DNA from 2 places in the Sutcliffiella sp. FSL R7-0096 genome. Region 1 is predicted to be linked to the other one. Evidence: a T-box and tRNA genes for the amino acid it is inferred to sense, from the RefSeq annotation. Region 1 holds a T-box; the other holds one or more tRNA genes.
The links. A T-box is a leader RNA that pairs with one kind of tRNA and senses whether it is charged. The one in region 1 lies ahead of trpS (tryptophan--tRNA ligase), so its partner is inferred to be a tRNA-Trp.
Positions count from the first base shown of each region.

Region 2: it encodes a tRNA-Trp, which carries the amino acid that the T-box ahead of trpS (tryptophan--tRNA ligase) is inferred to sense. The anticodon was not compared.

Region 1 is NZ_CP152003.1:1,501,743-1,505,125, forward strand. It holds gene MKY77_RS07630 (hypothetical protein) at 25-231, shown strand; gene MKY77_RS07635 (YjbA family protein) at 331-1,080, shown strand; gene trpS (tryptophan--tRNA ligase) at 1,146-2,135, opposite strand; T-box leader at 2,379-2,598, opposite strand; gene MKY77_RS07645 (DUF3899 domain-containing protein) at 2,642-3,019, opposite strand; gene MKY77_RS07650 (peptide ABC transporter substrate-binding protein) at 3,353-3,383, shown strand, end outside.
Region 2 is NZ_CP152003.1:1,176,438-1,179,820, reverse strand. It holds gene queG (tRNA epoxyqueuosine(34) reductase QueG) at 1-277, shown strand, start outside; tRNA gene MKY77_RS06060 (tRNA-Gly) at 403-476, opposite strand; tRNA gene MKY77_RS06055 (tRNA-Leu) at 480-563, opposite strand; tRNA gene MKY77_RS06050 (tRNA-Leu) at 588-676, opposite strand; tRNA gene MKY77_RS06045 (tRNA-Cys) at 713-786, opposite strand; tRNA gene MKY77_RS06040 (tRNA-Gly) at 796-870, opposite strand; tRNA gene MKY77_RS06035 (tRNA-Gln) at 876-950, opposite strand; tRNA gene MKY77_RS06030 (tRNA-His) at 1,002-1,077, opposite strand; tRNA gene MKY77_RS06025 (tRNA-Trp) at 1,091-1,164, opposite strand; tRNA gene MKY77_RS06020 (tRNA-Tyr) at 1,198-1,281, opposite strand; tRNA gene MKY77_RS06015 (tRNA-Thr) at 1,289-1,364, opposite strand; tRNA gene MKY77_RS06010 (tRNA-Phe) at 1,402-1,477, opposite strand; tRNA gene MKY77_RS06005 (tRNA-Asp) at 1,498-1,573, opposite strand; tRNA gene MKY77_RS06000 (tRNA-Met) at 1,577-1,653, opposite strand; tRNA gene MKY77_RS05995 (tRNA-Val) at 1,687-1,762, opposite strand; tRNA gene MKY77_RS05990 (tRNA-Glu) at 1,802-1,876, opposite strand; tRNA gene MKY77_RS05985 (tRNA-Ser) at 1,885-1,976, opposite strand; tRNA gene MKY77_RS05980 (tRNA-Asn) at 1,984-2,058, opposite strand; rRNA gene rrf (5S ribosomal RNA) at 2,068-2,184, opposite strand; rRNA gene MKY77_RS05970 (23S ribosomal RNA) at 2,306-3,383, opposite strand, start outside.

The DNA.
Region 1 (3,383 bases):
CTGATGATAAGGGGATTTCTTTTTTTGACAGGCTTTGGGCTTTCAGTTGCTGGGGGTATAAGTACGATTGCCTATTTGAATCTTTTTGCAACAGGATTGAGTATGATAGAGGTTATGACATTTCTAGTTTCAAGACCTGAATGTTACCTTTTACCAATTGGAGTATTGCTTATTGCCGGTAGTATCTATTTATCTGGGAACCAGGAACCGACTTTTCGCGACGAAGAATAGTCATAAGGAAAAATTATTGGTTTTAATGGAATATTTTTGCACTTCACTGTTCATACTGTTGGATAAATAAAAGAGTAGATGTGAAGTGAGGGGTATGATATGTTGTATCTTCATGACGTATGGGTAAATTGGTTTGAAGGAGAAGAAAACGGTTATAATGTTTGTCATTTTCATGAGTGGAGAAAAGATGATAGCGTAGAGCTGTTGGATCAAGTACCGCTATTGAAAGTGGATTCTGTCCTGTTCAACTATATAGAAAACGACCTCCAAGAGCTGCCTCCATCTTTGCTGGAAGACATTTTTCAAAAAAGCTACATTCGAAAAAACCATGAAAGAATTCAATTGGATTACTGTTTTGTCGTAACGGATGGACAAGGTATCCTTGCGGTGGACACTATTGGATACAATATTCCAATCCGAAAAAGCAGGCTCATTCCAAGGCAAGAACAGTTAGTGTATGATATGGTAGAAAATCACGACGCTGAAAAGTATTCTTTCTCACCAACCAGCAAATCACAAAAAGACTACCATATATTATCCCCATCACCAGAGATCATGCACGGTTTGACGAGAAAAGAAAGACAATTGAAACAGCTTCTTTTCATGGCAATGGATCAACTAAGATCAACATGCAATGTTGCCCAAATTAGATATTGGTACACGGAATGGAATCCGATCCATTACAGAGAAATTCAGTCAATGAGTTTTGAAGAAGTATGGTCTCAATTGATCGAGGAAATAAGAGATGGCTGGTCGGAGAAGCATCAGGACTTCTGTGAACATTTAGTGAAAGGTCAACCGTTTTTTGAAAAGCTCTGGGAATTGGAGCAACATCCTAAAGTCAATTAGAATATTTCCTAGGGAAATAATGAAAAGCTGTCAGATTTTATCAGTCTGACAGCTTTTTTCAATGGTTACCGGCGTTTACGACCTAGTCCCATGGCGTTTTCGATTTTTTTCAACGTTTTCGTGGCCACACGATTAGCACGTTCAGCACCTTCGTCTAATATGGCATCGAGTTTATCTGATTCAATTAAATCATGATATTTGGTTTGGATTGGTTCTAGGGCTTCCACAACTACTTGAGCAAGGTCGCCTTTGAAATCTCCATAACCTTTTCCTTCGTACTGATTTTCCAATTCTTGTATTGTATTGTTTGCTAAGATGGAATAGATGGTTAGAAGATTAGAAACTCCAGGTTTGTTTTCCTTATCAAACTTAACAATCCCCTCAGAGTCAGTAACCGCACTTTTAATTTTCTTTTCCAATTGTTTTGGTGTATCCAACAAGGAGATAAAGGACTTCTGGTTTGGATCAGACTTGCTCATTTTCTTTGTTGGTTCACTTAATGACATAATTCTTGCGCCGACTTTAGCAATTTTCACTTCCGGTACAGTCAGGATGTCGCGGTATTTCTTGTTGAAACGTTCAGCAAGGTCCCTTGTCAATTCCAAATGTTGCTTTTGGTCTTCACCCACAGGAACAACATCGGTATTATATAGGAGGATATCCGCTGCCATCAGTGGAGGGTATGTCAATAAACCCGCAGTTACGCCTTCCTTCCCTGTGGATTTATCTTTGAATTGTGTCATTCTCTCCAATTCCCCGATGTATGCCACACATTGCATCATCCATCCTAGTTGCGCATGTGCCGGTACTTCTGATTGGATAAAAAGGGTAGCCTTTTCCGGGTCAAGACCGATTGCTAGGTATAAAGCTGCAAGCTTTCGGATGTTTTTACGAAGTTCCTGTGGATCCTGCTGAACTGTGATTGCGTGTTGGTCTACAATACAGAAGTAACTGTTGTAGTCATTTTGCAACTCGACAAATTGCTTCATTGCCCCGATGTAATTTCCAAGTGTGACATTACCGCTTGGTTGAATTCCTGAAAATATTGTTTTCATTTTTTGTTCTCCTTTTTCCTTAAATCTTGGCTTATACAAAGATGGTTTTTTAAATAGCAAAATTAGTTGATTGTAGTGGAAGGCGAGCAGACTCCCGCGGAAGGAAGGGACAGGGTAGACCCCAAAGCGTTGTGAGGAGGCTCCCGGACCGCCCGCAGGAAAGCGAAGCGCCTGGAACGGAAATCAACGACCATACTTACTATAAATCCGATAAAAATATAAAAAGGCCCATTCATCCCTAAAAAAAGGGACGAATGGACCGTGGTACCACCCTTATTATTTCATACAAAATATTGCAGAAATCACTTAACCTTGTAACGTAAGGATACGTCACAGCCTACTGATATACGGTTCAGCCGTGAAGCTCAGAAGTCCATTCCTAAACGATAGTTGTTTGTTCCCACCAACCACAAACTCTCTATAAACTATGCTGTTTAGTACTACTCTTCATCATTGCTTATAAATTAATAAATATTCTCCTATTATAGCCAATTCTTTGGAAAATATCAACTATTGTAATAAATAAAAAGAGATACCAGCATACATAGAAATAACAAAAGAGATGCGAATAGCATTGGCTGGGTAGAAAGTGGCTGGAGTAACTCCGATGGAGGTCTCATCTCGTTTCTAATATCATCTTCCAGTTGTTTATCAGGCTGACTTGAAGCGAAGATTCTACGAAAGCTGTATGTAATACCGTCAAAGAACCCCCTTTTGGTAACTGTTGTCAGCAATGACAGGAATAAAAGGATACTGGAATAAGTAAAAGAAGTGTTAATGAAAGCCAGCAAATTAATGGTTTCATAATAGAAATAGCCCGTTATAAGCGTTATGCCTAATAGTACAAAGAAAAATATAATGGAAACTTTAAAAGAATTTTTCATAGTTCCTCCTATAAAAGAAAAGACTCTAAAATGTATTGTAATGAAATGAATAGAATAAGACAAATTTAAAGAAACTATAAAGGTCATTACTTGCAAAAATACTATGTAAAATTATTGTAATGTTTGTAAATGAATTGTAATGAATGGGTAAAAATCTATAATTATTTTATAGGTATTTAGAACTATTTTTGTAATGAAAATTCTTGGAATAACAGTATTTTGTAAAATTGACGTTAAAATTATGAATGCACAATGTTTAGAAAACTTGTATAATAAAATTCGTTACCTCGAAAACAAACAATTTTCGACATAATTTTCTAGGGGGTTAAGCAAATGAAAAAGTCAAAATATTTACTTCTTTTAG
Region 2 (3,383 bases), 330 kb from region 1:
TAAAATATCCGGGTCTTGGCGAGGCAAAAAGCCGATACAACGTAATGCCATCATAGCCCTTGCCCATTATAAAGATACTTCTGCTATCCCTGATCTTTTAAGTCTTATAAAGAATGACCCACGACCAGTGATACGAGGTACTGCAGCCTGGGCGATAGGCAGAATCGGGGACCCTCAACCTCAAACCTTGGAGGTCTTAAAAAACCACCTAACAACAGAACAAGATCCTGATGTATTAAAAGAACTCGAAAAAGGAATTGCCATGCTTGTAGAATAAAATTAACAAAAAGCCACAAAGCAATGAATTGATGTGCTTTGTGGCTTTTTGTATGTAATCAGGAAGGAGCCGAACAGTCAAAAAAAGACTTCAACCAAATGGTTGAAGTCTTGAAAAGTTATGTATGGAGCGGGTGATGGGAATCGAACCCACGACATCAGCTTGGAAGGCTGAGGTTTTACCATTAAACTACACCCGCGATTGGTACCGGTGGCCGGGGTCGAACCGGCACTCCAGAGGAACACGATTTTGAGTCGTGCGCGTCTGCCAATTCCGCCACACCGGCATACTCAATCAATAATTATTCAAATGGTGCCGAGGACCGGAATCGAACCGGTACGGTAGTCACCTACCGCAGGATTTTAAGTCCTGTGCGTCTGCCAGTTCCGCCACCCCGGCTTGTCTCGTATATATGAATAATTATTTTAATAAAATTGGAGGTGGCAACCGGATTTGAACCGGTGATAAAGGTTTTGCAGACCTTGGCCTTACCACTTGGCTATGCCACCTAAATTGTATGGAGCGGAAGACGGGATTCGAACCCGCGACCCCCACCTTGGCAAGGTGGTGTTCTACCACTGAACTACTTCCGCAAAAATGGCTGGGCTAGCTGGATTCGAACCAACGCATGTCGCAGTCAAAGTGCGATGCCTTACCGCTTGGCTATAGCCCAATAAAACCGGAAATAAAAACGACTTATTTAAAGTCGATCATGAATAAAATATGGGGCGACTGATGGGAATCGAACCCACGAATGCCTGAACCACAATCAGGTGCGTTAACCACTTCGCCACAATCGCCATAATTTTTAATTGGCAGGGGCAGTAGGAATCGAACCCACACCGGAGGTTTTGGAGACCTCTGTTCTACCGTTAAACTATGCCCCTATAAAACAATTTGTTACTACTTTTCAAAAGAAATGGTGGAGGGGGGCAGATTCGAACTGCCGAACCCGAAGGAGCGGATTTACAGTCCGCCGCGTTTAGCCACTTCGCTACCCCTCCATATTCCTGGTGCCGGCGATAGGAGTCGAACCCACGACCTACTGATTACAAGTCAGTTGCTCTACCAACTGAGCTACACCGGCATTATATGGTGATCCTTTCACTTTTGTGAAAAAATCATGGTGGCTCGGGACGGAATCGAACCGCCGACACATGGATTTTCAGTCCATTGCTCTACCAACTGAGCTACCGAGCCTAATTTAATTTTCAAAGAAATGGCGGTCCCGACCGGGATCGAACCGGCGATCTCCTGCGTGACAGGCAGGCATGTTAACCGCTACACCACGGGACCATTTGGTTGCGGGGACAGGATTTGAACCTGCGACCTTCGGGTTATGAGCCCGACGAGCTACCGAACTGCTCCACCCCGCGATAGTATTAATTAAGGTATGTTATGAATTAAGATGGTGGAGGATGACGGGATCGAACCGCCGACCCCCTGCTTGTAAGGCAGGTGCTCTCCCAGCTGAGCTAATCCTCCTATGTAAGGAAAGTTATTTTCACTGTCGTGAAAAAACTATGGTGACCCGTACGGGATTCGAACCCGTGTTACCGCCGTGAAAGGGCGGTGTCTTAACCGCTTGACCAACGGGCCAAAGATAATGGCGGAGAGCAAGGGATTTGAACCCTTGAGACGGCGTTGACCGTCTACACGATTTCCAATCGTGCTCCTTCGGCCACTCGGACAGCTCTCCATATAATTGGCTCCACCAGTAGGATTCGAACCTACGACCCTTCGGTTAACAGCCGAATGCTCTACCGCTGAGCTATGGTGGATTAATACCAGCCTGGCAACGTCCTACTCTCACAGGGGGAGATCCCCCAACTACCATCGGCGCTGAAGAGCTTAACTTCCGTGTTCGGTATGGGAACGGGTGTGACCTCTTCGCCATCATTACCAGACAAATATTATTATAATATATCTTTGAAGAAAATCAAGATGTTTTTTCATCTTTTTTATTCCTTCAAAACTAGATAATGTGTTCGTATCAAGATATTCATATCGTTCACTTATTTCATTTGTTGGGTTAAGTCCTCGATCGATTAGTATTCGTCAGCTCCACATGTCGCCATGCTTCCACCTCGAACCTATCTACCTGATCATCTTTCAGGGATCTTACTTACCGAAGTAAAAGGAAATCTCATCTTGAGGGGGGCTTCATGCTTAGATGCTTTCAGCACTTATCCCGTCCGCACGTAGCTACCCAGCTATGCCTTTGGCAAGACAACTGGTACACCAGCGGTGCGTCCATCCCGGTCCTCTCGTACTAAGGACAGCTCCTCTCAAATTTCCTGCGCCCACGACGGATAGGGACCGAACTGTCTCACGACGTTCTGAACCCAGCTCGCGTACCGCTTTAATGGGCGAACAGCCCAACCCTTGGGACCGACTACAGCCCCAGGATGCGATGAGCCGACATCGAGGTGCCAAACCTCCCCGTCGATGTGGACTCTTGGGGGAGATAAGCCTGTTATCCCCGGGGTAGCTTTTATCCGTTGAGCGATGGCCCTTCCATGCGGAACCACCGGATCACTAAGCCCGACTTTCGTCCCTGCTCGACTTGTAGGTCTCGCAGTCAAGCTCCCTTGTGCCTTTACACTCTGCGAATGATTTCCAACCATTCTGAGGGAACCTTTGGGCGCCTCCGTTACTCTTTAGGAGGCGACCGCCCCAGTCAAACTGCCCACCTGACACTGTCTCCCAGCCCGATAAGGGCTGCGGGTTAGAATTTCAATACAGCCAGGGTAGTATCCCACCGACGCCTCCACCGAAGCTAGCGCTCCGGCTTCTCAGGCTCCTACCTATCCTGTACAAGCTGTACCAAAATTCAATATCAGGCTACAGTAAAGCTCCACGGGGTCTTTCCGTCCTGTCGCGGGTAACCTGCATCTTCACAGGTACTATAATTTCACCGAGTCTCTGGTTGAGACAGTGCCCAGATCGTTACGCCTTTCGTGCGGGTCGGAACTTACCCGACAAGGAATTTCGCTACCTTAGGACCGTTATAGTTACGGCCGCCGTTTACTGGGGCTTCGGTTCAAAGCTTCGCTTGCGCTAACCTCTCCCCTTAACCTTCCAGCACCGGGCAGGCGTCAGCCCC